Regions from separate parts of the Alteromonas nitratireducens genome, predicted to be linked through region 1. Evidence: predicted binding sites of a transcription regulator. Region 1 holds the regulator's gene; the other holds the start of a gene.
The links. Region 1 encodes FNR, which switches genes on or off when oxygen is low (the NO sensors DNR and NnrR bind a similar motif). Its sites were predicted from a motif close to TTGATCTAGATCAA; they were not measured.
Positions count from the first base shown of each region.

Region 1 (16,120 bases):
GCTTATCGGACTCGCCGCCAAGCTGGTGTTGTCATCATAGCTGAAGCCGGTACGACTTTTCGGTATACTCCCGCCAAACCGTTTACTCACCAGGGGTATGTGTGAATAACAACGAAAATGAACACCACGACACGCGTATGACGCGTGCGCTCAACGGTGAATACCCGTTCGATGTATTTGCCCTTTTAAAGCGGGCGAACAGCGTTGTGAAACAGCATTTCGGCGCGCTATTTCAGGCCTGTGTGGTCCTGTTTGTCGCGGTCATTGTGTTGAGCGTATTGCTGGTTTTTGGTTTTGATATTACCTCACCGGATGCCATCACGCCGGGACAGCGCACGATGATGGAAGTACTCAGTATTCTGGTAATTTCGCCGCTTCAGGCCGGGTTATATATGATGGGGGTCAATGCAGCCCGGGGACAGCCGGTAACAACCTTCGATATATTTCATTATCTTGGCAGCGTGCTGGTTATTTCTGTTACACAGCTTATTATTTCTATTACCACCCAGCTTGGACTGGCACTTTTCATTTTCCCCGGGGTCTATGTGTGGACAGCCACACTGTTTGCGCTGATGCTGGTCGCGGATAAGCGTCTGACGCCTTTTCAGGCCATTTTACTGTCAGCCAGAATGGTCAACGTATACCTGGGGAAAATGCTGTTACTGGCGGTGCTGTTTTTTGTTTTATTTGGTACTGGCCTGTTAAGCTTTGGTGTCACATTGATTTGGGTTGTGCCGCTGTATTTCTGCACACTGGGCATGTTGTACAACGATCTGTTCAGTACGCAGGACGTACCCAGCGAAACCGCAGTAACAGATGAGTCGAAATTCGATGCATAAACGGGAAACCATCAAAATAGTCTTAATTACACTGGGCGTACTCGCCGTTATTGTGATTAATGCGTGGATCCTGACTACCCGAGAGCCCGATATTCTTGATGTGCCGGAAACGGAAGTGGCGCGCCAACCGGTACCCGACTTTACGGCGTACAGTAACGTAAAAGAAAAGAAAGTGGCTTTTTTTTCCTACCTGAAACCGGAAGTAGACAGACAAAACGCGTATCTGTTGTCACTTCGTCATTATATTCAGACGCTACTGAGAAAAGTGCTGGCCGACGAAGCGCTCGATGAGGAAGACAAAGCGCGTATTGACTGGCTGATTGAAGAGTACCGGATTGATCCGGAGCAGGAGACCAAAGCCCGTATTCTGTCGTTGCTAGAAAAAGTCGACGTACTGCCGGCAGAACTTGTGCTTGCTCAGGCTGCGAATGAGTCTGCATGGGGCACCAGTCGGTTTGCACGCGAGGGTTACAATTTTTTTGGCCTGTGGTGCTTTAAGAAAGGCTGTGGTTTTGTTCCTGCGCGGCGTAATGAAGACGCTAACCATGAAGTGGCGAAATTCGACAGTTTGTCACGAGCCACTTACACGTACATGCGTAATCTGAATCGCCACGACGCGTATAAAGAACTACGTAAAATACGCAGTCGGTTACGCGCCAATCAAATTCCAATCAGTGGCGTTGCGCTTGCCGAAGGGCTGATTAATTACTCCGAGCGTGGCGCTGCCTACGTTGAGGAGTTACAGAATATGATCAGATTTAATGAGGAGTATCTGAGCGAATGAAAAACGGTTTACTGGGGTTAGTCTTTCTTGGGTTGTCCGGGCTGGCATCTGCTGACGTGATCCATGTTGAATACAGCCGATTCTACAGTCATGTCAAAAAGCTTGATGATGAGGACACTAACGCGCTCCAGTTTGCGTTTGGCTTTATCCATGTCAATGAAGGACGGCTGTGCAACATTGCGCGTGCCGACATTATTACTGATAAGAAGGTGATCCCGCTGAATGTAACACCCGAACAGCGCTTTACGGTGCCGGATGAAAAGGCATTGAAAATGGCTAACGCGATGGTGGAAGTGGAGCTGGATGACGCTGCTAATCAGTGTGACATGTCAGTGCAACTGGAAACCCGGCCTGATTACCTGAAAACCCGTTACACTCAGGATGAACTGGTATTCCTGCTCGATCAGTACCGGGCATTTTTTAATGAAATGGGCAGTTTTCTGTCTTTCATGATGCCTTCAGTACAGGGGCTCATGATACATTTCAGCGATAAAGAACTGGACGCAACACTTCAGGGGGGGCCGGCGATCACCAATGGTATGCTGGTTCTTGATGAAGAATGGATTGAAACAAACCGCGGTCTGTCGTTACCGGCTACACCACTTCGCATTACTGCCAAGGCATCAAGGAACTGATGCCTCGGGCAGCGTATCGGCCTCTTCATCAGGCGGATTAAGCACTAGCTGGTAGCGTATTTGCGCTGCCAGACGTTCAACCGTTTGCTCACCTTTCAGACACAACTCTTCAGCCCGGTGAAATTCCATCAGGCCGACATCGGTGAGTTGCGGTTCGATCAGTACATCCGGCGGATCGCCAGCCAGTCGTGAGCGTGTAACCCGAGCCTGCAAAATTTCCAGCGAGCTGCTCATGACGCTCAGGATCCCCGGCGGTGATACCTTGTTTGGCTTTGTATCCGGTGAAAACCACTGGCGAACCACATTCTGGCTCTTGGTAAAAAAGTCATCGGTTTTGCGCTGGATTTCTTCATGCTCCATACGCAGTTTCTCCAGGCGTTGCGGACGAAAATCTGCGTTAAGATTTACTGCAATCACAAAGTCAGCGCCTAACTGACGACACAAATTTACCGGTACCGGGTTTACCACAGCGCCATCTACCAGCCAGCGGTCTTCATTGGCGACCGGGCTGAACAGTGCCGGTATCGCACAGGATGCCTGGATACAGTCACCTACGGGCCCCGAATTAAAAATGACCTCGCGTCCTGAATATAAATCAGTAGCAACGACTGCAAATGGCTTTTCCATTTCTTCGAAGGTGGGGGCACACAAATCGTTTGCCAGCTTGTTGAAGACCTTCTGTCCACTGGCTATTCCGCCACGGCGAATACCCACGCCCATGAGCGACAGCACCTGCCATTCAGTCAGTGAGCACGCCCAGGTACGCAATTCGTCAAGCTTTCCGCTGGCATACGCTGCGCCGACATAGGCGCCGATTGAGCTGCCTGCCACTACATCAATCTGTACACCCATCTTTTCGAGTGCCTGAATAATACCGATATGCGTCCATCCACGCGCGGCTCCCGCGCCGAGCGCCAATCCTATTTTCATTTGCCGGGCTCCATAATATTCACAACCTGTATTTCTGTATCGTCACTTGCCGGGGAGGGATCAGAAAAGGTAACAGGATCAAACCCGATATCGCCGTCGTCGACCGGGCTACCGGTAGCTTTAATGCCTTTGAAGTCATATAACTTACTGTCAACCAAATGTGAGGGGGCGACATTCTGCAATGCTCTGAACATCGACTCAATGCGACCCGGGAAACGACGATTCCAGTCCTGAAGCATCATTTTTATGTTCTGGCGCTGCAGGTTTTCCTGTGAACCACACAGGTTACAGGGAATAATCGGGAAACCGGCTGCCTCTGAATAACGCTGAATATCGCGCTCACTGCAATATGCGAGTGGCCGGATAACAATGTGGTGACCGTCATCACTTACCAGCTTCGGTGGCATAGATTTCAGTTTCCCACCATGAAACATATTCAGGAAAAAGGTTTCCAGCATGTCATCGCGATGATGGCCCAGAGCAATCTTGGTGGCCCCGATTTCTTTTGCTGTCCGGTATAAAATGCCACGGCGTAAACGCGAGCACAGCGAGCAGGTTGTCTTACCCTCCGGAATTTTCTCTTTCACGATGGAGTAGGTGTCTTCTTCGACAATCAGATACTCAACGCCCAGTGATTCCAGATATTCAGGTAATACATGCTCCGGGAAGCCCGGCTGCTTCTGGTCAAGGTTGACCGCTACGATATCAAAATGTATCGGGGCAATCTTGCGAAGAAAAAGCAGAATATCCAGCATGGTATAACTGTCTTTTCCGCCAGACAGACACACCATGACTTTATCCTGATCTTCAATCATGCCAAAGTCGTCAATCGCTTTGCCTACGTTGCGGCGAAGACGCTTTTGCAGCTTGTTAAAGCTGTATTGTTGTTTCGATTGTGAGCGGGCGTCTGCGGCGGTGTCTTTAGGCTGTGCATCTGCGGTCATATCGGGGCTTACCTGTTACTACAAAATAGCCGACATTATAACGAAGCGTAGCCAGCGCTGCTATCCACGCCAGAAAAATTAACCGCTCAGCTTATGGGGCTTTTAAAACCTTCCGGTTTGAGCGCCAGCACATCGCACTTCAGTCCGTCAATGACGTGCTCCGCCGTATTTCCAATCAGTGCAGCGGATAAGCCCACCCGGCCAACGGTACCGATAATAACCAGTTCGGCGTCAAGTTCTCTGGCCAGCATTGGAATAACGCGCTCAGGTAAGCCTTCTTTTACGTAACAGCGGTCGGAATCAATACTGTACTTACCGGCGTGTCTGGCCATTTCTTCTTCATGGTGCGTTTTCACCGCATTGTTATAGGTATCAGGATCAAATTCTGGTACCTCAATGGCAATATTCAGTGGTGTGGCAGGAAAGCAATTGACCAGATTCACATGCCCGCTAAGTAACGTGGCATAGTCTGTCGCCGTCTGGGTAATGCGATCATTCAGCTGGCGATGTTCATCATCCTCGGTCCCCACATTCACCGCAGCGATAATATTTCCATCTGCTGGCCAGTCGTGCTCTTTTACCAGCAGTACCGGAGAAGGGCACTTTCTTAACAAATGCCAGTCGGTAGGGGTGAAAATAACCGAGCTCAGATCATTATGGGGCTTGGTGGCTTTAATCACTAAATCAGCGTTGTGCCGGGCTGCATAGGTGATAACGGCTTCATACGCGCGATTATTCCATTCAACCACAATATTGATGTCCTGATGCCCCTGATTGTCGAGTTGCTGTCGTAACCAGGCCGCTCTGTCGTCGATGACGGCTTTGCGCATAGCATCGCGTTCAGACTGACTCAGCATCGTGGTCATATCATAAGAGAAGTCGTAAACGACAAGCATGGCTGTGACGGTTGCCTGGGTTTTTCTGGCAATCTCCAACGCCCGGGAGAGCGCCGGTTGTGTCTCACGGTCGGCTTCAATAACAGCCAGAAGGTGCTTATAACGTATCATCCCCGTACTCCCTTAATCACAGTATTCCATTTTAGTGTAATACGTTACGCAGACTTTGCCTGTTGTTCTGGATCAACAAGCGGCGTACTTACACGGCCACGTAACTAAGTTTTTCATCCATTTTTTCAGTATCGAGGATGGTAATGAGCTTGCCTTCTACTTTAATGACGCCTTCTTTCTGGAACCGGGTGAGTAAACGGCTGATGGTTTCGATGGTCAGGCCCAGATAGTTGCCAATTTCATTGCGGGTCATGCTCAGGTGAAACTGTTTTCCTGAAAAGCCCCGCGCCTCAAAACGTTCTGACAACTGTGCAATGAAATACATCAGGCGTTCTTCCGCCGAGCGCTTATTCAACAGCATCATCATATCGTGATCCTGTTTAATTTCTGCGCTCATAAAGCTCATGATCTGATGTCTCAGCTTAGGGAGCTGCATCGAAATCTGGTCAAGGGTTTCGTAAGGAAGCTCACAGACCATTGCAGTTTCCAGCGCCTGGGTATAACTCTGATGCTTATTTTCCCGCAGCGCATCAAAGCCAATAATGTCGCCGGGGAAATGAAAACCGGTAATCTGTTCTTCACCGTCTTTGTTCGTCACGAACGACTTGAAGGAGCCTGAGCGAACGGCATACAGTGACTTAAATGGTGCGCCGGTGTGAACCAGCGTGTCATGTTTATGCAGTGGACGCTTTCTTTCGATAATGTCATCCAGTGATTCAATTTCAGTTTTGTTTAACGCAACCGGTAAACAAAGATGACTGAAACTGCAGTTCTGACAGTGAATTGAAAAGTTGCTTCCATTGCTCATGATTATTGCCTGTTATCCCGCTCGGTGAGTCGTTAGTTTATGGTGATACTATGTATTAACCGGTAGATCAAGAAAAACGAATATATTAACAGCCCGCTTGCGATGAATTGCCTGACACGCGGCTTCCTGAACTGTTTAAAAAGATAGTCAGCCCCGCTGCCAACTGCAAGCAGGGTAGGTAATGTGCCCAGTCCAAAACAAAACATGATAAAGGCGCCTTGTCCGGCCTGCTGACTGGTCAGCGACCACGTCAGCGTCGAATAAACAAGACCACAGGGCAGCCATCCCCAAATCAGTCCGTACGGCAGGGCGGCAAGCGGCGACCTGAAGGGTAAAAAGCGTTTAGACAGGGGCTGAATCAGCCGCCAGACGGCATTGCCTGCTTTTTCCAGATATGCCAGCCCTCGCCACCATTGCCCCAGATACAGCGCAAGCGCCACCAGCATAAGCGCACTTAACCAGGCCAGCACCTGTCCAAGTGCCGGCAATACTGCGGCCGACATTTGTCCCACGCCGCCTGCGAGGGCACCAGCCAGTGTGTAGCTAATGATACGGCCGAGATTATAGGCCAGCATATAAGGAAATGGACGACGCCGCGCCGGGACGGCCTGTTGTAACGCAGTAACAATGCCACCACACATACCGATGCAATGCACACCGCCGGCGAGTCCGATTAACAATGCAGATAAGCCTGTCAGCTCAGTCACGCCGTTTTTCCTGCGCAGCTTTGCGCTCTTCTGCCAGTTTCTTATCTTCCGGTGACAAGTCGTCATCAAACAGAATACTGTACCCCTGACGATCGAGATCGTCGAACTGATTTGATCGTACTGCCCAGAAGAAGATGACTACCGCAACGGCAACAATGATGATGGCGATGGGAATAAGCACATAAATAATACTCACGGCAGGTCCTCAGCGTAGCAGTCGCGTTGAATTGGTTACCACAATGATACTGCTCAGGGACATACCTACAACAGCCATCCACGGACTTAGCAGGCCAGACACGGCGAACGGCAGAATCAGCGCGTTGTAGCCCAGTGCCCACAGCATGTTCTGGCGAATTGTCCGTTTAGTTTTTTGTGCAATAGTGAGCAGATCGGCAATACAAAGCAGGCTGTCACCAAGCAAAATAACATCCGCGGCCGTTTTCGCCACATCTGTCGCGTTACCCACGGCGACAGAGACATCGGCACTGGCAAGCACCGGTGCATCATTAATTCCGTCGCCCAGCATCATGACCCGCTCACCGGCTTGTTGCAACTGATGGACTTCGTCATATTTCTGCCTGGGCGACAGCGTGCCTTTGGCATAGCTGATCGGCAACACGGCGGCGATATTGTCCACGTTTTGCTGACTGTCGCCACTAAGCAAAATGAGCTTTTTCTGACTCAGCTGTTTTACGGCGGCCTCGGCATCATGGCGTAGTGTATCACTCAACCGATAGGCCGCTAACACGGTTTCACCACATGTCAGTACTACATTGGGGGTGAAGGGGAGTGAGGGCAGTGTAACACCGGCAAAGGAAGGTGATCCCAGTTTGTAGTTACTGCCGTTGATGGTGCCTTCTACGCCACCACCGGGTGTTACCGAAAAATCGGACAGTGCGTGTAGCGGCGCGTCAGGGAATGCACGGGCTATCGGATGCTCAGAGCGCGACTCGAGCGTGGCGGTAATTCGGCTCACATCGTCTGCAGAGAGGGTGTTACCAGTCCACTGGTCAACAATGCTGAATTCGCCGTTGGTCAGTGTGCCGGTTTTATCCAGTGCAATCGTGGAAATACCGGTAAGTTGCTCAAGGACATCGGCCCGTTTTAATAAAATGCCCTGCTTATTCAGGCGCGCGACAGCGCAGGTTAGTGCCGAAGGCGTTGCGAGACCGAGCGCACAGGGACAGGTCGCCACCAGTACAGAAATCGTTATCCAGAATGCCTCGTCACTGCCCTGAAACGACCAGTAGGCAAAGGTGAGGGCAGAAATAAGCAGCACACCGGTAACAAAATAACGTGAGAACGTATCGGCGATCTGGGCGATTTTGGGCTTACTTGCCATCGCCTGCGCCTGCAGTCGTACGATTTGGTTAACCAGGGCATGTTTTAAGGTACGTGTAACCGTGACCGTCAAAGCGCCTGACTGATTCACCGTCCCGCCAAATACCTGACTGCCAGGCTGCTTCTCAACCGGTAGAAACTCACCGGTCAGCATCGACTCATCAACCGCCGATTGCCCATGACTGACGATACCGTCTATCGGGATGGTGTCGCCCGGCCTGACCAGCACGCGTTCGTCTTTTTTTAGCTGTTTAGCCAGACAGGTTGTGACCGTGCCATGGTCATCCAGACGGTTAGCGGAGACTGGAATAAAATGCGTCATGTTGGCGGAGATTTGTGCAGCGCGGTGACGGCTCCTGTGCTCCAGAAAACGGCTGAGCAGCAGCAGAAAAATAAACATGCAGATAGATTCAAAATACACGTCGCCACGCTCCAGCAGCGTAGACTTAATACCTGCGATATAGGTGCCAAATACGGCCAGCGTAACCGGTACATCCATATTCACAGTGCGGGCCGACAGGGCTTTCATCGCCCCAAGATAAAATGTGCTGCCGGAATACAGTACAACAGGGGTGGTCAGCACCAGCGCTACCCAGTAAAAGTATCGGCGGGTCTGCTCGTCAATATTGCCAAACCAGTCAAAATACAGCCCCGCCATCAGCATCATAACCTGCATGGTCATCAGGCCGGCCAGGCCCAATCGCTTTAAATACGATTTTTGCTCCCGGCGATACGCGGCTTCATGCTGATCTGGCTGAAAAGGCGCACCCTGATATCCAATCTGTTGCAGTGCCCCGAGAATTTTACTGAGAGTCGTTTGCTCCGGATCCCAGCTGATCAGCGCCCGGCGTTCCTGAACATTAACCGCGATCTGCCGGATACCGGGAAATTTTGCCAGTTGCTTTTCAATCAGCCAGCCACACGCGGCGCAGGTAATGCCTTCGATGGTAAGCTGAACCTGTTTATGCTTTCCTTCATCAAAAACAAACTCCTCCTGAAGCTCAGGCTGGTCATATACGTTAAGTTTGTCCTGAATTTCGGAGGGTAAGACATCGCCCTGTTTTGCCGGGGCAGTTCTGAACCGATAGTAATCTTCCAGGCCATTAGCAACAATCGCCTCGGTTACCGCCTGGCAACCGGGGCAACAGAACTGTCGCCTGGCACCCAGTACCATGGCGTCATATTGATGGTCCGGATCGTTCGGCAGACCACAGTGGTAACAGGTTTGTTCAGACATCAGGGGTTAAACTTCATCACACCGGAATAGGGCAGGCTGACGGTTTTTTGGATTTTCCAGCTGTCGTCCACGGGCGTCAGGGTTATTTGCCATTTACCGCCCAGGTCTTGTTCACTAAAGCCCCGGTAAATCCCTGCCGCATCCCGACTCAGCAGCACCGATGTGTCTTTATCTTCCAGTGTCGTGTGGTAAAAGGCGAGTTTCAGCGCAGTCCCTTCCTGCGGGATCCCTGAGTGGAATTTCAGCGAGATAGCGCCATTTTCAATGGTTAAATCCGTGGTGATGTTTTTCCTCTTGGCCGCTGCAATTTTATCCAGGCTGAGGTTAATGGCCTTACCTTCTTTATAGTAATCGTCTACGACCAGTGAATTTTCGGTGGTGGTGGCGATGTTTATCATAACGCCACTCATAATGAAGGAGGCGACCGGAACCGAAATCAAAAACCAGGGCCAGAACTGTTTGTACCAAGGCTTGTTCATGAACTATCTCTAACATTTACAGCGCGTGATGAGGCGCTATTTTCTCATAAAAAAAGCCCCGTGATAACGGGGCTTTACAGTGAATATTCTGTGCTACTTAGTCGTTGTGCGACAGGCTGTACACATACGTAGCAACAACATGAATTTTGTCTTCACCCAAGGTTTTCTTGAATGAAGGCATAACCCCGTTGCGGCCGTAGGTCAGGGTTTCTGTTACCGCACGATGGCTACCGCCATACAGCCAGATATTGTCTGTCAGATTAGGCGCACCAAGCATCTGGTTACCTTTACCGTCCATTCCGTGACAGGCAGCACAGGCCGCAAAACGCGGTTTACCTTTCGCAACCAGTTCCGGGTCAACATCGCGGCCGCTCAGGCTCAGAACATAAGCCACAACCTCTTCGATACCCTGTTCGCCCATCGCGTCAAGCCAGGCTGGCATGTTACCGCGACGACCACCGATCAGCGTTTCTTTAATTTTTGCGCCAGTACCGCCGTACAGCCAGTCATCGTCCGTCAGGTTAGGGAAACCGCCATTCTGACCACGTGCATCCGAACCATGACACTGTGAACAGTTTTGCAAAAACAGTCGCTGACCAACTTTGATGGCTTCAGGATCTTTCGCAAGTTCTTCCACCGGGATTTTGGCGTAGGCCTCGAAAATAGGGTCGAAACGCTCTTCTGCCATATCCAGTTCACGGTCGTATTGCACCAGCATGCCGTTTTCTTTAGCTTCAGCGCGAGCCTGACGTGACTCTTCCAGCGACTGAATATTCTGGTTTGAACTTTTCCAGCCTAACAGCCCCTGGAACGAACCCAGACCAGGGTAGAGTGCGAGGTAAATAAAACCCCATACAATGGTGATGTAAAACAGAATGGTCCACCAGCGGGGTAACTGATTGTTAATCTCTTCGATACCGTCAAACTCGTGTCCCATTGATTCGCCCTGTGGCACACCTGTCTTATTTGCAAGGCACCAACGAAGGAGAAAGTAACATGCGATGATAAGTCCCAGCGTTATCACCGAAATCCAAATTGTCCAAAACGTACTCATGAGTTCAAGACTCCTGCTGATCTTCTCTTGATTTTTGTTTTTCTTCGTCTGCGAACGGCAGGTTAGCCGCTTCATCGAACTTTGTTTTATTGCGGCTGCTGAATGCCCACCACACTACGCCGATAAAGCAGACGAAGACGATAACAGTAAATATGCTGCCTACAGTGCCCTGGTCCATATTATTTCAGATGGGTTCCAAGAGACTGCAGGTAGGCGATCAGGGCTTCCATTTCAGTTTTACCCTGTACTGCCGCTTTCGCACCAGCGATATCCTCATCGGTATAAGGGACGCCAAAACCACGGAATACTTCCATCTTCTTAGCAGTCAGCTCGCCGGTCAGCGTGTTTTCTTCCAACCAAGGGAAGCCAGGCATATTTGACTCAGGTACAACGTCACGCGGATTACGCAGGTGAACACGGTGCCACTCGTCACTGTATCGGCCGCCTACACGCGCCAGATCAGGGCCGGTACGTTTTGAACCCCACAGGAATGGGTGCTCCCATACAGACTCACCGGCAACAGAGTAGTGACCGTAACGCTCAGTTTCTGCGCGGAACGGGCGGATCATCTGACTGTGACAGCCAACACACCCCTCGCGGATATAAATGTCACGACCCTCGAGCTCCAGTGCAGTGTACGGACGCAGGCCTTCGACCGGTTCCATGGTCTGCTGCTGGAACATCAGTGGCGTAATCTGAACCATCGCGCCGAAGCTGATGGCGATAAGGATAAGAATCGTCAGCAGGCCAACGTTCTTTTCAATTATCTCATGTGGATTTTTCATTCTACGTCTCCTTACGCTGGCTGTGTTGCAGGATCAGCAGCGATACTGCCTTTAGGTGCACGAATGGTTTTGTACGTGTTGTAGGCCATGACCAGCATGCCGGCAACCACGAAACAACCACCGATGAAGCGAACCACGTAGAATGGCTTTGAGGCCTCCAGCGACTCTACAAAGCTGTAGGTCAGGGTGCCGTCTGCATTAACTGCACGCCACATCAGACCCTGCAGAACACCAGACATCCACATTGCAACGATGTAAAGCACAACGCCAATCGTAGCCAGCCAGAAGTGAACGTTAATCAGACGGATACTGTACATCTCACGCTGACCAAACAGTACCGGGATCAGGTGATAAACAGAACCGATAGATACCATGGCTACCCAGCCCAGTGCACCAGAGTGAACGTGACCGATGGTCCAGTCAGTGTAGTGCGACAGTGCGTTAACCGTCTTGATTGCCATCATCGGGCCTTCGAAGGTAGACATGCCATAGAACGACAGTGAAACAATCAGGAAGCGCAGAATAGGATCCGTACGTAGTTTGTGCCACGCGCCCGACAGCGTCATGATACCGTTGATCATGCCGCCCCAGGACGGGACAAACAGAATGACCGACATCACCATACCCAGCGACTGCGTCCAGTCAGGCAGCGCAGTGTAGTGGAGGTGGTGTGGACCCGCCCAGATATACAGTGAAATCAGCGCCCAGAAGTGCACGATAGACAAACGATAAGAATAAACCGGACGACCTGCCTGCTTCGGTACGAAGTAGTACATCATGCCGAGGAAACCTGCAGTCAGGAAGAAACCTACTGCATTGTGCCCGTACCACCACTGCATCATGGCGTCTACAGCACCGGCGTAGAGTGAATAGGACTTAGTGAATGAAACCGGAATCGCCATGCTGTTACCGATATGCAGCACCGCAACGGTCAGCATAAAGGCACCCAGGAACCAGTTTGCGACATAAATGTGCGAGACCTTTCTGATCGCCAGAGTGCCAAAAAAGTTAATGATGTAGGCAATCCAGACCAGCGCAATCAGAATGTCAATTGGCCATTCAAGCTCGGCATACTCTTTACTGCTGGTGAGGCCAAGTGGAAGAGACAATACCGCTAACACGATCACGGCCTGCCAGCCCCAGAAAGTAAAGCTTGCCAGCTTGTCACTGAACAACCGGACCTGACAGGTACGCTGAACAATGTAGTACGAGGTAGCAAACAGGGCACATCCGCCAAATGCGAAGATTACCGCATTGGTGTGCAGCGGACGAAGACGCGAGAACGTCAGCCAGGGCAGGTCGAAGTTAAGGACCGGTGCGAAAAGCTGTGCAGCAATGTACACACCGAGGCCCATACCGATAATGCCCCATATAATGGTCATAATAGTAAATTGCCTGACGACCTTATAATTATAGTCAGGCTGTGCTTGGCTTATTTCACTCATTTTTATGAATCTTCCACTTCAAAGAAATAAATGGGTTTCCAACTTTCGCGTAACGCGGTTTAATTCAGTATGCGTGCTTCACACCGGGCCTGAAACGAATAATAATTGTACTCTCCAGGCCAGTTGGTACGCGGATAATAAAGTTTTTAACAACAAAAAGATACCATAAACTCCCGTTACTTGATCTGCGTCAACAGACGGCATTTTTAATTCACGGGATGCAAAAAAAACCAAACACAATGTTCACAAAAAATTTACGTAAAATATTGGGTCCGGTCGCCATTTTTGCTGTTGCAATAAGCATCTATGTTGCCCAGACGCTGACAACGTCTGTTCCTGCAAAGTCTAACAGCCAATTACAGAGTCTCCAGTGTAATTTCATTAATCTTATGTGTAGTTTCACCATTAATAGACAACAGGCGACGGCGGAATTTACCCGTCACCCATCACCGGAAGAGTCCGTCACGCTTCAGATCTCGCTACCCGACGGAATCGCGGTGTCCAGCGCATGGATTGAAGGTGTAAATATGTATATGGGGAAGATCCCGGTGCTGGTCGATCAAAACACCGAGGGACAATGGGAGGGCTGGTTCATGCTCGGGAGCTGCTCGGAACCCACCATGCGTTGGCGAATGCTGCTTAATCTGGAAGGCCGGGAGACCCCGGCCATGCTGTATTTTACAACCGATAATGGGTAACAGTTACATCTGTGATTGCAGGTAGTTGGGTAGTCCCAGACGTTTGATAAGCCCAAGCTGCTGTTCCAGCCAGTGGGCATGGTCCATTTCAGTGTCATCCAGCAATACGATCAGCATGTCCCGTGTGACGTAGTCTTTTTCTTCCTCACACAGCGCAATGACTTCACGCAGCTTGGCATCTACTTCATATTCCACCCGCAAATCACTTTCCAGCATTTCGGGAACATCTTTACCTACCTTAAAGCCGGTACGCTGCGTCATGTCGGGTGTGCCCTCAAGAAACAGCATACGCTCAATCAGCTTTTGCGCATGACCGCGCTCATCATCGAATTCGTGATCGATACGTTCGTAAAGCTTATTCAGGCCCCAGTCCAGGTACATTTGTGAATGGATAAAATACTGGTCCATTGCCGCCAGCTCGTACGCGAGCAGGGCATTGAGACCATCAATCACTTTTTTATTGCCTTTCATCATTCGTCTCCTGTTACCTGTGCCTGAAGATAATTTTCTATCCCCATTGCATCTATCTGGTATTCCTGGGTTTCCAGCCAGTCCAGATGCTCTTCTTCATATTCGAGGATAGATTCCAGTAAATCGCGGCTGACATAGTCCTGTTCTGCTTCCGCCAGCGCAATGGCATCTCTCAGCAGCGGCAGCTGTTCATTCTGAAACCGCATATCACAGCCAAGCATTTCCCTGACGTCTTCACCGATATACAGTTTGCCCAGAGCCTGCAGGTTGGGGAGTCCTTCAAGAAACAGAATGCGTTCAATCAGATCGTCCGCCTGTTTCATGTCTTTAATCGACTTTTTATAGTTCTTTTCATTCAGCACCGACAGCCCCCAGTTCTTGAACATACGGGCGTGTAAGAAGTACTGGTTAATTGATGTCAGCTCGCTGGTGAGCACGTCATTGAGTTTAGCAACGACCTGTTTGTTACCTTTCATCGCGATATACCTTGTTAAATGCTGTGTGCAGTATAGTTATTTCACGCAGTGTAGTCAAAATATCCTTTTAAAACAGCATGATACAAACGCTAATGGTTCTTACTACATCCTTTGTTTGTATTTGTCATGCTACGTTTTTCTCTTCGACATAGGCGAGGCTTTCTTCGGCAAAACCCAGACCGGCTTCGGTAAAGAAATTGAAGACCTTATCAACGCCGTTGCTAAGCAGATGTTGTACCTCGTCCTCATAGCGTGCAATTGCTGCCACCCGTCCAGTATAGCCCGCATTACTCAACTGTTTTGTAATATTGATGGCATCTTCAATTGAAGGCAGTGCAAGCAGCACCAGTTTAACGTTCTGGATGTCCAGATTATCCCAGAGATCGACGTCTTCACCGTCACCACAAATGACATTCATGCCGTCATTTTGCATCTGCTTAATTTTCACGCGGTCTGCATCCATACCCCACACCCGGTTTCCGGCTATTTTGGCTAATGACTGAAATGCGCCCGAACCAACGCGCCCCATACCTACCACTAAAAATTCAGCCTGGGTGATAACCGGATAAATGTCTTCTTTTAAACGAACAGGACGCTCAAACCGCTTAATCGGCGTTTTGAAGCGGTGATACTGACTATGCGAATTGCGGTAGATAATGCTGGTAACCACAAACGAAAACGACACTGCCAGGGCCAGCACAACCAGCCAGGTTTCAGCCAGCAGGCCAAGTGATACGGCGAGTGCGCCAACAATCAGACCAAATTCGCTGTAGTTACTTAGCACCATGGCAGAAAGAAACGCCGTACGACCGCGAAGCTTCAGGCTGGTAAATAAGCCGAAAAACAGCAGTGCTTTTAACGGCAGAAGTAACGCAATGATCACAGCGGCCACGATCATTGTCAGGTCGGGGAGAGCGGTTAAGCCTATCGACAGGAAAAAACCAATAAGCAGCAAATCTTTAAAGCTGAGCAGCGACTTGGCAAGCTCACTGGCTTTAGGATGACGCGCGAGCAGTATGCCAAAAATCAGAGCGCCAAGATCGCCTTTAATATTAACGGCTTCAAATAACTGATACCCACCAAGTGCAAGGATAAAACCGGTGAGGGGCAACAGCTCACCGTGCCCGGACTGATTAATAACACGGTGTATCAGTGGAAGTAAGGGAATGATTGCCAGCAGGCCGAGTGCCCATACAGACGGTAGTTTACCGGTGGCGGCAACCAGAAATATGACCGCGAAGACGTCCTGCATAACCAGAATGCCAATAGAAAGACGGCCATGGCGGGTTTTCATTTCACCACTTTCTTCCAGTACTTTCACGACACACACGGTGCTGCTGAAACTAAGCGCGAATGCAATTAACAGTGCACTTTGCATATCAAGCTGCAGCACCGTGATGCTAAGCAGGGTGGTCAAGCCGTACGCAGCAACGCTAATCACACCAATCCACAGCAGCATGTGAACGGTACTCGCTCCCCA
Region 1 covers NZ_JBFNPK010000001.1:471,463-487,582, reverse strand. Annotated here, with positions in the region: gene AB1N33_RS02150 (LysE family translocator) at 1-40, shown strand, start outside; gene AB1N33_RS02145 (stress protein) at 102-839, shown strand; gene AB1N33_RS02140 (glucosaminidase domain-containing protein) at 832-1,623, shown strand; gene AB1N33_RS02135 (DUF2987 domain-containing protein) at 1,620-2,258, shown strand; gene rssA (patatin-like phospholipase RssA) at 2,247-3,188, opposite strand; gene ttcA (tRNA 2-thiocytidine(32) synthetase TtcA) at 3,185-4,132, opposite strand; gene uspE (universal stress protein UspE) at 4,219-5,139, opposite strand; gene fnr (fumarate/nitrate reduction transcriptional regulator Fnr) at 5,228-5,947, opposite strand; gene AB1N33_RS02110 (sulfite exporter TauE/SafE family protein) at 5,980-6,654, opposite strand; gene ccoS (cbb3-type cytochrome oxidase assembly protein CcoS) at 6,647-6,850, opposite strand; gene AB1N33_RS02100 (heavy metal translocating P-type ATPase) at 6,860-9,232, opposite strand; gene AB1N33_RS02095 (FixH family protein) at 9,232-9,711, opposite strand; gene ccoP (cytochrome-c oxidase, cbb3-type subunit III) at 9,809-10,765, opposite strand; gene AB1N33_RS02085 (cbb3-type cytochrome oxidase subunit 3) at 10,770-10,943, opposite strand; gene ccoO (cytochrome-c oxidase, cbb3-type subunit II) at 10,945-11,550, opposite strand; gene ccoN (cytochrome-c oxidase, cbb3-type subunit I) at 11,562-12,995, opposite strand; gene AB1N33_RS02070 (hypothetical protein) at 13,235-13,693, shown strand; gene bfr (bacterioferritin) at 13,697-14,164, opposite strand; gene bfr (bacterioferritin) at 14,164-14,640, opposite strand; gene AB1N33_RS02055 (cation:proton antiporter domain-containing protein) at 14,765-16,120, opposite strand, start outside.

Region 2 (16,120 bases), on a different contig from region 1:
AGTCATGTCACCACTGGTAGGAATTATTGGCACCAGCCAAGCGCTCGAGGCCATCAAGATCCTAACGCACTATGGGGAGCCGTTTTACAATCAGCTAAAGCTGTTTGATGCAATGGAGCACAGCTGGCGTACAGTGAATGTCGTTCCTCTTAAGGACTGCAAAGTTTGCGGACATATAAGGTAAGGTAAGAACCAATGGATTACCTGCTATTAAAACAAATACACATCCTGTTGGCAGTAACTACACTTGTAAGCTTTGTTATCCGTGGGTATTGGATGATAACTGATTCAAGCTTGCTGCATCACAAATGGGTGAAAACTATTCCCCACGTTATCGATACACTTTTACTCAGTACCGCTGTTACTCTGATGGTAATGGCAGGCTTCTATCCATGGATTTTCGACTGGGTAGCCGCAAAAATACTGTTGCTCCTGTTGTACATTGTGTTTGGAACCGTAGCATTGAAGCGTGGCAAAACAAAAACACAGCGCATAGTCGCGTTTATTGCCGCGCTCTTATGCATCGGTCTGATATTTAAATCTGCATTCAGCAAATTTATGCTTTAAGTATATTTATCCTGGTCTTCCGTCCACTCTGGGTGCTGACAGTACAGGCAAGTATTTAAAGAAAAACAAACCGAATGCTACACACCATAGACAACCTGCAAATAGCCAAAATTGAATCGTCCACTGTGGCCATATCGCTATTGCAATAGACCGCACTATCGCACTGATCACAACAGCAAAAAAAGCGACGCTCATTAGCTTTCCAACTTGTAGCATCCTGCCGGTATGCCCAAGTGAAACGCGAGACATCATAGCTAAAATCATGCCCCCTATGACGCCAACGGTTAAACTGTGGATTGCAGTACTTAAAGTAATACTTACACCAAAGAAATGCAGGCTTAGCAAGCCTAGCCCTATCGGAATGAACAGCATAGTAAAATGCAAAGACCATACGAGTGGCACATTTAAAGTGACCCAGATGCGCCACCTCCACTGACGTAATGCATGAATCATGGCTGCTGTCAGGCATACAATGCCCGTCAACATCGTAATATCCGCAACATCTTTGAGTAGCAATAAAACCAACACAACCACAAGGCTGGCTAAGGCTGCCATTTCCAACCACTTTATAGGTAGTACTTTGGTAGTTTTTGTGCCATTTGCTGTAAACATCGGAATGACTCTGCCACCTAAAAAAGCCACCAGAAATGTGACTAGCAACGTCATACCCTGCATACCGCGTGACTGCCAAGCTGCATCAAAACCTAGGCTGGGTAGATAGGTGAAAAGGTTCATCACTGACATGAGTACTAGTACAGGAATAAAAATCAGATTTCGATACTGGCGTATTTTGACCATCCGTTGACCGACAAAAAATGCTGTTAACGGTAAGAACATCAAATCGACAATCATTGTCAATGGCAGCGTCGGCGTCGAGCCAGACAAAATCAACAGCCGTGCAAAACCCCACAGGGAGACTAGAAGCAGTAGTTGCCCTCCCTTGATACTTGGGATATTCGTCCAGGTTTGAACAGCGGTGAGTAAAAATCCAGCGATTATCGCTGCCGTGAAACCAAACAACATTTCATGACTATGCCACCAAAGCATACCGTTAAGTGGCTCAACAGAAACAGCGCCCTTTAAAGTCAGCAGCCACAACGCTATGGATAAGGCTGCAAACAGACTACCGAACAAGAAAAACGGCCGAAACCCTAAACGTAGCAATGGAGTAATTTTTTGCTCTTGTTGATTATCCACGATGTCTAACATGCCAATTAATCCTGTTCGAGAAAATTATGTTGTTGCGCTGCTAACACTCGGCTTTTATATCGCTCGCGTTTTATTGCCAAATGCATTAACAGCATACAGACTGCTAACACGCCGTAAAGCAGCATAAAACACGCACTGTAGACGCCGGCAATGTCGACTGCCAATCCAAAAAGAATAGGGAGCGTGCAACCACCTAATGCGCCAAGCATGGCGACCATACCACCGACGCTTCCCATCTGTTCGGGATAATAGTCGTTGATGATTTTATATACGCTGGCGCGCCCAAAACCTTGCGCTAAACCAATCAGTAAGAGCAAGACAGTAAACACCCAAACATTCAGTTCAATGTAAAGTTCGACATCTTTATCCACACCATGAATGGTCATTGTCGTTGGCGGATAACTCAAAAAGAAAAGACAAACTAAGCAAATCCAGAACACCCCCCAGTTGACATTCCGCGCGCCAAAACGATCAGCAAACCAACCTCCGGCAGCACGTGCCATGCTGGAGCTGATAACAAATAATAAAGTTAGAGCCATGGCTTGATTGAACGGCAAAGCGTAGGCATTCACATAGTACTGGGGAAGCCAAAGCAATAGCGCTAAAAAACTGCCGAAAACAAAGTAGTAGTACAGTCCAAATCGCCAGACTCGTGCGTGAGCCAATGGTTTCACAAAAAACGCCAGCGGTTTCTGTTTGTTTTGCTGTTTGAATTTAGGTGGTGACGGCGCGGCTAACCAAAACGCAAAACAGGTAATTAAAACCATTGCGCTGTAGGTGGGCCCAATAGTGTTCCAACTCCAAACATCTCGTATATAAGGCACAATTATTAAACTGAGAGCCGCACCAGCGTTGCCCGCACCGAAGACTCCCATTGCCGTGCCTTGCTCTTTACTGTCAAACCAGTCCGTGAGGTAGCGAATACCAATGCTAAAAGAGACTCCCGATATTCCAATTAGTAACCCAACAATCACGTAGCCTGAAAAACTATCAATACTGGGTAATAAAACTAGTGGTGGAACAGTGATAAGCATCTGCAGGATCAGTATCATCTTTGGCGAGTATCGCTCACACAATAAACCTGCTGGCAACCTCAATAATGCGCCAGTGATGATGGGTGCAGAAAGCAGAATACCGACCTGAGTGCTGGACAATTCAAGCACTTGCTTCAGTTCAACGCTCATTACTGCATAAAGCGTCCAAACTGAGAAGTTAATAGCAAATACGAGCGTTGCCAATACTAAAGCTCGCGTTGCCTGCCTGGAGTGTGAAGCTGTCAAAAATCTACCCGATAATAAATAAAAACCAGTATTCACTTTAGCGTCCACAAGGCGACAACTCTATAAACCAGGGGGGATGCTTGACTAAGGTTTAAGTTACTAATTACCCCTAAATAGGTAGTCGCTGAAAAATTTTAAGCCACTGTTTTTAATGAATTAATTCAGCATTACAACAAGGCTTACATCGGCTGCTTTTGGATATTTACTTACCCACAAAAAACTGAAACTTACCGCCTAGAAGCAATAGGAATCAACGAGCCTTCGTTTACGCTTGTAAGAGGGGAAACAACTATTCGGCGATCAATGAATCTACAAAAGTGCCAATTTTTGCCACTTTAAGCACAGCTGGATACCACCTTTTAGGTATCCGTAAAGCATTGTAATTACAGGTTATTCCTTATTGATTCAAGTCAAAGACCAAGATCCCAGAGAGCTAATAATTAGTGATAGATAACAAATCCATGCGGAGATTCCCATGACAACTGAAAAATTCAATATCTTTAAATTTACTGGCAAGATGAAAATACTCCATCTGTCTTGGATGGCGTTCTTTATTAGCTTTCTAGTTTGGTTCAACTTCGCACCGTTACTTCAAGCAGTAAAAGAAACTTTAGGACTGACAACCGACCAGGTTAAAACTCTGCTCATTTTGAACGTTGCGCTCACCATTCCGGCCCGGGTTATTATCGGCATGTTGACAGACAAATACGGGCCGAGGCTGGTCTATTCAGCTTTACTGGCTATCTGTTCCATCCCCTGTTTCATGTTTGCTTTTGCGGATAGCTTCGTGCAAGCAGCGATTGCCCGCTTCTTGCTCGGTTTCATTGGCGCTGGTTTCGTTATTGGCATAAGGATGGTGTCGGAGTGGTTCCCCCATAACGAACTTGGCACAGCGGAAGGTATCTATGGTGGTTGGGGTAACTTTGGATCTGCCGCCGCCGCATTTACCTTGCCAACAATTGCGGTTTTGTTTGGCGGTGAAGACGGGTGGCGATATGCGATTGGCTTAACGGGTGTAATAAGCTTAATTTTTGCTTTTGTTTATTATGCCAATGTGACTAATACGCCAAAAGGTTCAACATACTTCAAGCCCAAAAACTTAGGCGCTATGGAAGTGACATCCAAGGGTGACTTCTTCTTACTTCTGCTGATGAAAGTGCCAATGTATGCGGCAATTGCTCTGCTAGCCTGGAAACTATCTCCAAGTGGTGTGGACATTCTCAGCCAAACCATTGTGAATTCGATTTACGTTGGGTTGTTTGCCTTGTATTTACTTGAAGTTTATAAAGTCTGGCAAGTCAACAAAGAAATCTTTACCAAAGAAGTACCAGAGTTACACCGCTATAATTTCAAACAAGTCGCTGTACTGGATATTCTGTACTTCACTAACTTCGGTTCCGAGTTAGCAGTGGTTTCAATGTTGCCACTTTTCTTTGCTGAAACATTCAGCCTTGATCCAGTGTTAGCGGGTTTGGTCGCGGGTGCCTATGCATTTATGAATTTGATGTCACGCCCAGCAGGCGGATGGATCTCTGACAAATTTGGCCGTAAATCTACACTCATGATTCTAACCGCAGGGTTGGCTGCAGGGTATGCGTTAATGGGCCTGGTTGATGGTACATGGCCATTATGGCTAGCAGTCGTCATTGCTATGGGCTGTTCATTCTTTGTGCAATCTGGCGAGGGTGCGGTGTTTGCTGTCGTCCCATTAATCAAGCGCAGAATGACAGGCCAAATTGCGGGTATGACAGGTGCATATGGTAATGTTGGTGCTGTTACATTCTTAACCGTCCTTTCATTTGTCGATTACAGTACGTTTTTCTACGTCATCGCAGCGACCGCGTTAGTTGGCTTATTCACGCTGATGTTTATGGATGAACCGCGTGGTCAAATCGCTGAAATTGCTGAAGATGGCACTGTTCATATGATCGATGTAAGTTAATAGTAACTCGTCAATAAAAGGCATCTCTAAAACAGGGATGTCTTTTTCACTAACCTAGACTTTTTCAATGCGATCAGAGCACACTCAAAAGCACGACGTCACAAACGATGCAACGCTTGTTGTTGTTACAGGTTGTGCTTCTATTGCAGGCGTTAAGCCGGTCAATGAAGATGCAGTTGCTGTGCATACGCCGACTGACCAACACGCGATATCGTCGAAGGGCACAGCCGTCGTAATAGCTGACGGTGTCAGTAGTGCCGAAGCGGGCAAAGAGGCTAGCGATTATGCAGTAAAACACTTTATCGAAGAATATTTCCGCACGCCTGATACGTGGTCAGCAAAACAAGCCGGACAAAAAACACTAACTACTATCAATTTAAACTTGTTCAAGCAAAGTCACGAGTTCACTCATCAGGAAAAAGGCTATCTATGCACGTTTAGTGGTCTTGTACTCAAATCAAGGACGGCTCACTTTTTCCACGCTGGCGATTCACGGATCTACCGTTATCGAGCAGGCACTATTACACAGTTGACGCGAGATCATTCAATCAACATAGGCGGAGGCAAAAACATTCTGGCCCGAGCCGTAGGAATGGATAACGTACTACAAGTCGATTACGGAAAATCAGTTTTGGAAGAAGGTGATATATTTCTTCTGACAACAGATGGTGTACACGATTTCATCAGTTCAGAGAAACTGATCGATTTTCTGAATGATGAACGTGAACCTCAACAGCAATGCGAGCGCATAATTGCTGAGGCTAAAATGGCCAACAGCGACGACAATATCAGCTGCGCGATTGCCAAAGTCGAAAAACTGCCTGATGAAAGCCGTGATGATTTCAATACCAAATTAACCCGACTACCGTTCCCACCCGATCTCGAACCCGGCATGAAGCTGGATGGTTACCGAATTGATCAAGCCCTTTTTGCCAGCAGTCGCAGCCAGGTTTATCTCGTTACTGACTTGGAAACTAATGAGCAAATGGTAATGAAGACACCATCGCTCAACTTTCAGGATGACGTGCACTACATTGACCGCTTTATTCAGGAAGAGTGGATAGGTAAACGCATCAATAGTGAGTACGTGGTCAAGATCATAACCCAAAATCGACCACGAACCTGTTTGTACTACCTAATGGAGTATGTGCCTGGTATTTCGCTCGATAAATGGATGGTTGACCACCCGTTGCCCTCTCCCAAGATGGCTATCACACTAGTAAAACAGATCGCTGCTGCGTTAAAGGCTTTTCACAATACAGAAACGATTCATCAGGATCTGAAGCCTGCAAACATCATTGTTGATGATGCAATGAAGATTAAAGTGATTGATTTTGGGTCTGTCTTTGTTGCAGGTATTGCTGAGATTTTTATTCCTATCGAGCATCTTGGTGCGCTTGGCACGGCTACGTACTCTGATCCTTATTACTTACAAGGCAGGAACACCGGGATCCAAGGCGACATCTATGCATTGGCCACCATTACTTACGAATTATTTACCGGTGAGTTACCCTATGGGGAAAAGATAGAGCAATACGTCAACAGCCATGACTTTGACAAGCTGCGATATATAAGCGCCACTGACCACAACCCCATTATTCCTCTATGGTTTGATCGTGCGTTGGAAAAAGGTGTGACGCTTGACATGCCAAAACGCTACAAACGACTTCAAGACTTTGTCAATGATGTAACTCGGCCTAATCCCGAGTTTTTAAAAGATGATCCCGCAATCGATAACAGCAAAGGTTTGCTTTTTTGGCAGATGATGTCCGCCTTTTGGGTTGCTATGCTGATACTGGTTGTCATTTTGTTTTCGACCACAGGATAACTGCTATGGAGCCGTCAGTAATGCAAAATCTGGTAACCCAATTTTTTAGTGTTGATCACGAACGACTTGATTTTCTATTTCGCATGTACCGGGAAAATAAACAGAACCAACGCTACAAGGCTGTTTTACTCTTCGACAAATTTAGTGAAGGATTGAAACGACACATTCGGTGGGAAGAAGAATTGCTGTTTCCCATGTTTGAAAAAGCAACCGGTATAAATGATACGGGCCCAACGGTGGTGATGCGACATGAGCATGATCAGATTAAGGCTATGCTTGACGAAATTAGTGAAAGCTTAAAAAACGACGATCATTCAGAAGCACTCGAAAAAGCCCTGTCAGAACTGCTTCTGCTACACAACGAAAAAGAAGAGCAAGTGCTTTATGTTCAGTGTGATCGAGCTCTGGCAGAGGAACAGTTGCTGGCGCTCTTTTTGGATATGTGAATTGACCATATCTTCATAGTATTGTTTGCTCAACGGATCGCCGCGCAGTGAAATGTACCGGCGATGCCTTACCTATTCTCAGAATCAGTTGTGGATATTTCAATGATTGTAAAACCGGTGGCAGTTGTTTTCTGAGGTCTGGCTCCTGAATAGCTTGATTCATGTATGAAACCGACAGACGATGATGTGCAAGCCCAAGTAAGAAAAACGTTAATAGTCGACCAGTATTCAGCCAGTCTGCTTTATCATCATTAGCGGTGGCAATCACAGCAAATGTCGGGCTCCCATGGCGGCACTTGTCGACATTATACTTGCCAATACTAGCTCCCCAATTGAACCAATTCAACATCGGCTTAGATAATAGGTGTGGAAGTGTGGTGTGATAAAAACCATGCCCGGTCAGACCATCTAGTTTTAGGCTCAGCATAGACCGCTGCCACGAAGTAAATTCGAATCGAAACCAGGGCTGCGAAAACTGGCGTTTGACCGCTTTTTCAATCATGTCTGAAAACTTTGAGATCGCGGCAATATCTGTTGAAAGCGCCAGTTGAACTGCAAGCGAATTGGCGTAGCCCTCTACACTATCGAATACTTGATTGGGTGGTTCAGTATCATCAAAATACCTTCGGTTAGTTTGCCTGTGCTTGATAGCATGAAACCACGCAATGTCATCATCAGACGGGTCGTAGTGTCCTGCTATGTTGATATGCGCCAACAAGTCTCTTTCAGTCGTGTTTTCATACTTTATTTTGACCGCAGAGCCAAAATAATGAGCGGCAACTTCGATCATGCCTATGGCTGCACCACAGCTGATTATTGCTTCACGAGAGTGAGGATCAACAAACCTGGACACTCGTTGTTTATCGAGAATGATATCCAATCCGTATTTGGATAGCCTAAAGCGCCAAGGTTGGGCATTATAATGAGACGGTGCTAGGATCGCATAATTCAATAAAAACGTGAGTTGATGCAGTTCGTCACCATTAAAAGGAAACAAGCCGTCTTTAATTTCACGTACGTTATCGACCATGGGTTTTAGCCGTCAGAATAGTCATAAGTATAGCTCGCTGGAGCTGGGTTTCCCCTTTACTAATTTGCAGTGATTTCTATCGGATTTTCGTTTCTATCAAACACGACATAACGAAAAATATTGTTACCTGTCATCACATCGTTGGTCATTTTGTTTAGATAGGGTTCTGCAGCTTCTGTAGTAGGAGGCTTATTTGAATCGCCCCCAAGACTGGCTATAAATACAAAATCCCAGTCTTTGTTTATGCTATCGGCTTCCTTCACCAAAGCGGCAAATTCAGACAGCTCATCAGGCAGTTTATCCACTACCATTTTGGGTTCAATGGAACCTTTTTTATCTTCTCGCTTTCTGCTTTTGTTGGTCTCGTCAGTTTTTGCGAACAAAAACAACAAGCGCTGCTTTTCGCTTTGCTCTTGTGCTTTTAATAAAAGGTCGGAAAACATGCCAGACATAACAATGAGCCTCTTGAAAGTTTCTGACTAAAGCGTACACATCGATCGGTCTTTATGCCATTGCGCACAAGGGGTAATGAACTACCCCTTAATAGGTAAAAACACTATATATGCGTCAGTCTAAGTGTGAAGCCGCGTGCGAGTATGGTAGTGACGAAGGGCATGCTCATTCCTCCGACCTTTTGAAAAAGCAGAGACTCGTTTTAAGTATCCAATTACGCGAGTTCCATGATCGATATCTTCAGAGCCACACGATGGACAAGCATGTAAAGTGCGTTTATCGATAGTTTCGCAAACATTGCAGATCGTAATCTTTACGTTCACACAAAAATAGTTACATCCTGCTTTCGCAGCAATATTAAGAAGATTTAAGGCGTTATTATAGGTTAACGTTTCCTCAAGATTGAGGTGAAGTGCTGAACCACCATCAAGGTATTGATTTAACTCTCTTCCATGCAGGATAAACTTGTCAATATGTGTGGTATTTGTGTTTTCAACAAGATAGAGATAACTGTTGTAACAGTCTCTGTTAACCAGATAGCCATCTTGTTTATCCCATTTGGCATTTTTGACTCCCAAATTTTCCGCAGGCACAAATTCAGTGTTGAACTGACAATTATAGTGCTTAGATGCAGCACGGTTTTGTTCGTAAATAACTTGCAGTTGAGCTCTAACAAAGTCTTTGTACTTTGGATTATTATCAACTTCGATACCTAAAAACTCAGCAGCTTCTGCCAGTCCGTTGACTCCCAGCGTTAAAAATTGCTTTTCCAAGCTAATGAAGCCTGCGTCATAAACAGGTAGTGCTCCCGCTGCTTTATACTCCTCGATGAGTCTACGATAAGCGACTTGATACTTGTGTATCTTCTGAACTTCAGTGCTTAAATCTCTGCCATCCTGAATTAATCGGTTCATATTAATCGTGATCACGTTAATAGAACCTGTCGATACACCCCCAGCACCCAAGCTGTAAGAAAACGTATTGTCTGTTATCTCATTGCGTAATCGGCAACAAGAGGCTAATGAATCGGCACTTTCGGATTGATAAACAAAAAATGAGTTACCTTCACTCATCGCTTTAGCACAGGTCGCTGCAAAATTGATGTCTCTGACTGCCCCGTCTTTAGTCAACATTGCCGCTGTGACTACTGGAAAGGTGAGCACTGCCCGTTTACGTTCATTGTTAAACCACTCGAGAAAGAATGCTTGCAGCGATTCAATGTTCTCCCATTTGGGTTTGCTCATGTCGGGAAACACAAACTCGCCAAACATTGAATCGAAATAGAACTCGTCATAAAGCGATATGTTCCAAAAAACGCTTTGATATCCCCGCGCAGCTGCAGGTTGGTTTAGGGCATAAACAACATGCTGTAGATGGTTAGCTACCTCTTTTGCATGCGTATCCAGATAATTTTCTCCATAATCTCGACGTGCAAAATGGTCGAAATAAATCAGAAACTCGACCGTCGCAATCGCGCCAGCAAATTGGGCACTAATAGCAAACACTAAGTTGACAAAACTGCCACAGAACGACTCAATATGTTGAGGAGCCTTGGATTCACCGCCAAGCTCAGTCAACCCATTTAAGAGAAATGGGTACATGGTAATTGAAGTGCAGTAAGGCTTTAGACTGGTTTCGTCATGTACATAGATTTCATGTGCTTCTATCTGCCGCTGGTACTCAAGCGCAAGTTCATGACCAAATAGCTCTTCAATCTTATTACTGACTAAAGCCCGGTTTACCTGAATGAAATAGTCTTTCATCAGCTCGGCTTCAAGCGTGGCAATGTTTTTGTTCGTCACATTTGCGTTGGCGTCTAACTTCGCGCCATCAGCAGCGGTTTCAGCATTTAAGTAACTATCGATAAACTGCAGTTTTTGTTTTATATGTTTATCATCGAGTGTTAGCACACTTATTCTCCCAAAATTTATGGTTTAGTAATTCGCCTGTATTGACGTTTATTAGTTTTTGATTGGTCGACGGGGAGTCCAGTCCGCCAAGTGAAAAAATCCACTTGCCGGTTTTCAAGAATGACAGTTGTTTTTGGATTTTTGAGGATACTCTTGGTAGTCCGGTATAAAGACAGGTCTTGAGTTGTGATTGTCTGGCAATACGGAGCTTTTCTATCAAAGCTTCTGTATTCCACTCACCGCCAAAAAAGAGCACGCACGTTATAAATCCCTCGTATTTCTTTAGATATGCAGCAAACAGTTCATTGGTCAGTGATTTGCCAAGACTGCAGTCCCAAATATCGGAGCTGTGGCAGCCCTCACAACGCAACTTACAGCCTGTTATCGTGAATCCAAGTGATACCTCATCAGGTACTTCTTGAAAAAGCACTTGAGGTTCCAGTGAGTTAAAAAGGGGTTGCATTGAATAGCCCGGTAACTACATGTGGTGCTATTTAAACACTAAAAGCACTATATGTAGTATTGATCCAGATCAAAGCATACAGCGGATCATCATTTTTCCATCTTCTCACAAAACGCTTGGTTGCAAAAAATGTCTGGTAATTGAGCGCTTAACGCACTTCTATCCATTCGAACGAAAGCTACGTAGATATATCTTTACTACATCCCGATCACTTTTTCTGCTGCTCTAGCTACCCATGAGTCAAGAGCATCTCGCTCGTTTGTGATCTTGTTATCAGGGTGCCCCAAGTACTCCTTAACTGAAGTGTTCTGCGAAATAAACTGACGTTTCCAGCTCATTGCATTCAACCCTTCGTCCTTATATGCAGTCATTAACTCATCGAGAATTCTTTGAAATGTGATGGAGGTATCACCTGCGCGGAAAAATAATGTGGATAAGCTTTCAGTATCCAATGTCCCGTCCTTCTTTGGCTTACACGTTAATTCAATTTCTAATATTTGAATCGTCGTCGATTTGTCTCGCTTAACTACAGCATGGCAATATCGACGAGGCCTACCTCCAACCAAATGCTGGCTGCGACATCTTTTCCTCGGGACGTCTCCTATACTGCTCTGAATTTGCCACCCGTGCTCTTCCTGCAGTTTTTGCAGCATAGATTGAAAGAACACAATTTTTTCAGGTGCATCGATTAAGTCTGGAGGATCAAGATTGTCAACATCCGCCTTTGATCCCTTTCCATTGTCACTCCCTTTCTTCAAGCTGGCTAATTCTTCAGGGGGTTGCTCCTGTAAATCATCCAAATCTGGTTCAGTTTGTGGTGGTAGCACTTTTACCTGCCTTGTGCTTCTTCTCGTGTCGAGTTCTACATCAAAGTGCAAGCCGCTTCTGCCTAACTTCAGCAAGTGTCTTTTTCTATTTGAGTTCGGTTTTGTGTCTGGATCCAGCTCTCTAGTATTTACGGGTGGTCTATTTGGTGGTTTAGGTTTCTCGTCACTATTTTCAGGGTCTTTGTTAAGTAAAAGGTGATCATCAGGGTGTGAAAAATAAACAACATCAAGGTCAGGTGCTGTAAGGCCAGAAACCGACCTAATCTCTCGAATAAATACCTGATTTATTTCAGACTCTCTGCCCGTATAGCCTGAAATTGAAATTTCACAGTGGCTTAAATCTGGCGGCGTAAAATCAAATGTCCACCGATCTGCGCCGTTTACTATGATTGAATTCTGATTAATTGATTTGAAAATCGAGCCGAAGCTATCTTGAATGTCAGGATCAAACAACAACCACGTAAAGAACTTTCGGTACTGTAAGTTATTCATGTACCTAACAGGTATATTCGAAGACAACTCAACGTTACCAACCCAATCTACAGACCAGGACTTACCGAGTTGCCACGTATTCCCCTGATAAACAGCAGCGCGAACCACTTCTGAAGAATGAAAGAAAAGCATGCGTGCGACTTCTGCTATTGGTAGCCAATATGCCCTTTCGTCAGTTGAGATTCTGTACAGAACACAATTGTCGAATTGACTTGAAAGACCATGAGCACGTTTTAAAGTGCCTGGTAAGTCTTTGAAAGTAGCCTTATGCCAACGCTCCTGAGTTGGCAACATAATTGTTTCCGTCCAACCCTGAGCCTTGTTTTCTGTTGATGTTCTTGGAAAAACGGTCCCTGGTGTTAATGCGGGAAGTAGGTCAATAGGTAAGGACCTTCTGATGTCACCCGTGTCTTTATTATGGAAATAACAAACAACTCTCCATTCTTTCCCAGGTTTTTGGTACCAATCACCCAGTAAGAGCAACTTAGATTCTTTGGGGATCCCACGAATTCCAATTTCATCGACCTCTGACACAGATCTGACTATCCTTTCCTTTGTTCTAGTGCTGCTATTTAAGTTTCAATCTTTGGGGTTACCAACTCTTCGCGAATGTTAGCAACTCTGAGCAAACGCCATCGCTTAACCTCATGGTTATTAGATTTTATTTGTTCGTAAGCAAGTCTTAATCTAAGGAGTTGGTGGTCTTCTACCGATTCTTCGTGAGAAGCCAACCACGCTGTCGTCAACGGTAGTTCAGATAGATGTTTCTCTACAGAGTTTGAACGGGGTAGTTCCCTAATTAATCGCGTTCTTGTTATACGCGGTCTGTTGGGCACGTTAGCCATGCCCTCATATACCGATTCAAGATGCGCAACGTTTTTTGCATCCCAATCACTGTAGTTAACGGCGTAGTGGCTTTGCGCATTTACTTTTCGTCTTGGCCGATTAGACATCAGCCAGCTCTTGTCGTTGCGATACAACCAAGCATAGATAGCACCGCCACGCTCGGCACCTCTAAGCTCTTTGACGCCTGCTCTTGGGTAACGCTTGAGCATATCTACCCAACTCGACCTGTATTTAGCAACTTCATTTTGTGCTGAGACTTTTTTACTAGCATGATTAATCACCAAAATTTTGTCTGGAAGCCTGCGTACTTTCTCCAATAACTTTGCTATTGGTAATTCGGGAACCAAAGCGGTTGTAACGAGTAAATGGCGAAGTGGGTGAAAGGACTTGCGATGTTTTCGAAATAAGTTCGTCAGCCAGTAGTTGTTTTCTGAAGACTGAAATTGATCCTCAAATACTGTTCCGGCCCAAGTTTTCTTCAGAAGCCTATGTATTTCCTGATGGCAGATCCGACTCTTTCTCACAAGTCCGAGTTCGGCTGCTAAATTTCTGTAAAATAATGTCCAACGGTTAAAGCCAAGTCCTGAAGATTGACTAGCATTAAGTAATTGTTCGTACCGGTCATGCAGTTCTCTTTCAATATCTTTCAGCTCTATATGTCTGATATCTGCATTCAATTTGCTCTCGTTCGCTGCAATAAAAAGATGTTTCTCTTTCGGATGGAAAGATATCGTTGAGTATTCCAGTAAACATGAATGGCGACTGCAAAACGCCAAGCCTGACAGTTGATGTACTCGTTTCCAATAACACTCACCGAATTCCTGATACTGTTCTTTCAAACATTTAGGGCAATAGCGAAAGTACTCCTGTTGTTTGATTGCGCTGGCAGCAATGCCAGATCGAGTATGAATGTCGCCTCCAGAGTCTGAACACATGGAACGAATAGTTTTTGAAGCCTGTTTCTGCGACAAGAAAGGTAAATTAATCGGTGCCAATGTGAATGACCTTATCAACTCTTCCACGCTAGTCGGCCAAACAAGTTGAAGGTTTTTAACGAGAGAACTCAAGTGGCTTGGTAAGTCCGGAACAGCGACCGCGGTTGAAGAAGAAAACACTTCCCTCAAAATGGATTTTTGATTACCCGCTAAACCTGCATGCTGCGCATAACGTGCAACCATGCTGTAAAGTAATTCGTCCTGATAAGGAACCGGAAAATAGCCCAGCATACTATCCAGCCAATAATTTATATATTGGGTAAATAAGACCTTTCTCCTTCATCACCTCATACATAGATCCTGATTTGTCGGCATACATCTTCCTGAGGTCTTTCTCAGGCAGTTGACCCCAGCTGTCACGGTTTGTATAGACTGGTTTGGAGCCAACATTTGTCTTTATTGTTTGTTCTTCGCCCGTTTGTGTAAGCGCCGTTGTCGCCATTTGTATTATCTGAAGCAGCGTTAGGTCTGGTTTCCTCGCCAATGCATCTGTAACGAGCGGCTTCGCGATGTCTTCGCAAATGCCCATTGAGACGATCGTTTGTATAGCTGAATTTGCGATATTCGTCTCATCAGACTCCCCCAACTCGATCGTTTTAGGTTTACCTAGAGGCTGTGATACTAGCTTATCCATCGCATTTATCATGCTACTTTCAAATTTTGGAAAAATGAGATCATTGCAATCTTCAAGTTTCTTCCTGTTGCCTGTCCGCAATGCATCAAGCAAAGGCTTAACGATTGAAAACTCATCTTCAAACACTTGCTCCAAGAGTTCGGGAGATATAATTTCGTCTTCTGGAGTGGATGCTAATAATACGGCGCGAGCTTGGGCAAGACAAAAGAGTTTCACAACAATGTCAGGCACTCCTTGCGTCAACTCGTACAGTTTATTTGTCAGCGACTCATTTCTCTCAACCTTATGGCTAAGCCACTGGTAAGGCCATAGCTCTTCAAGAAAATCTTCCCAGCTTTCATCCTTAGGCAATCGATCCCAGACCAGACTTCCATCTCCACTTGCGCGTCTTGCCTGCCGGAACTCGCTCGCAAATAGTCGCAAAGCTTTGGGCGTACCAATAAGTACAACAGAGACTTCTACGACATTTACAAGCGTTACCAAAAAGTTGATCATCTTCTTTTCGCCACCACTTTTCGCGAGACTCATATGCTGAAACTCATCGATGACAATTAAACCAATGGCGTGTATAAGGCAAAGATCAGCAACATCTGCCATCATTTTTGCGATTGTTGGTCTACCGGATGCGTACTGCTGCCTATAATTAAGGTTCAACCGGCGATCTAGCGCGATAAAAAAGCTTAAGCAGAAGTCGGAAAGTGAACCATCGTATGGGCAATCAACTTTAAGCCAGGGCACCTGGAGCATATGAAGGTCTGGATGGTATATAACACGCGGATAAGTGTTCAGTACAAGATTTGTCGTGGTTGATTTCCCTGCTCCGGATATTCCTGCAATCGTCATAGATGAAGCAGGAGAGTCCACATCATCATGCATATAGGTGGTTAGATTTTCATTCTGAATCAAGCCTCGAATTGAATTTAGCTTTCGCTTGAACGTTGCGGTTTTTGGGTTCCTATTGAGGTAGCTGCATCGGATGAGTTTCGACAGCTTCTGCTCGATAATGATGTGGTTGGTTTGGGGAACAAAAAAATCTCGCGTTAAGCGGTTTATTGCATGGGTTCGGATGTGGCATGGTAAATTAATTTCTTCAGGTTGAAAGTGTGGTCTCTTTCTCAAGGACTTTGCCACTTCTATGGGGCTCATTATTACCGGAAGCGCCGCGATCAGCGGGTTTTCATCGTACTCAGGCAAACCT
Region 2 covers NZ_JBFNPK010000023.1:3,239-19,358, reverse strand. Annotated here, with positions in the region: gene moeB (molybdopterin-synthase adenylyltransferase MoeB) at 1-184, shown strand, start outside; gene AB1N33_RS15300 (SirB2 family protein) at 196-567, shown strand; gene AB1N33_RS15295 (NnrS family protein) at 574-1,776, opposite strand; gene AB1N33_RS15290 (MFS transporter) at 1,782-3,056, opposite strand; gene AB1N33_RS15285 (NarK family nitrate/nitrite MFS transporter) at 3,532-4,998, shown strand; gene AB1N33_RS15280 (bifunctional protein-serine/threonine kinase/phosphatase) at 5,066-6,826, shown strand; gene AB1N33_RS15275 (hemerythrin domain-containing protein) at 6,832-7,272, shown strand; gene AB1N33_RS15270 (Acg family FMN-binding oxidoreductase) at 7,286-8,302, opposite strand; gene AB1N33_RS15265 (ribonucleotide reductase subunit alpha) at 8,362-8,754, opposite strand; gene nrdD (anaerobic ribonucleoside-triphosphate reductase) at 8,875-10,665, opposite strand; gene nrdG (anaerobic ribonucleoside-triphosphate reductase activating protein) at 10,649-11,128, opposite strand; gene AB1N33_RS15250 (Tn7-like element transposition protein TnsE) at 11,326-12,981, opposite strand; gene AB1N33_RS15245 (TnsD family Tn7-like transposition protein) at 13,020-14,519, opposite strand; gene AB1N33_RS15240 (ATP-binding protein) at 14,521-16,120, opposite strand, start outside.
Region 2: the regulator FNR is predicted to act here: its motif matches at 11,188-11,201, upstream of nrdG (anaerobic ribonucleoside-triphosphate reductase activating protein).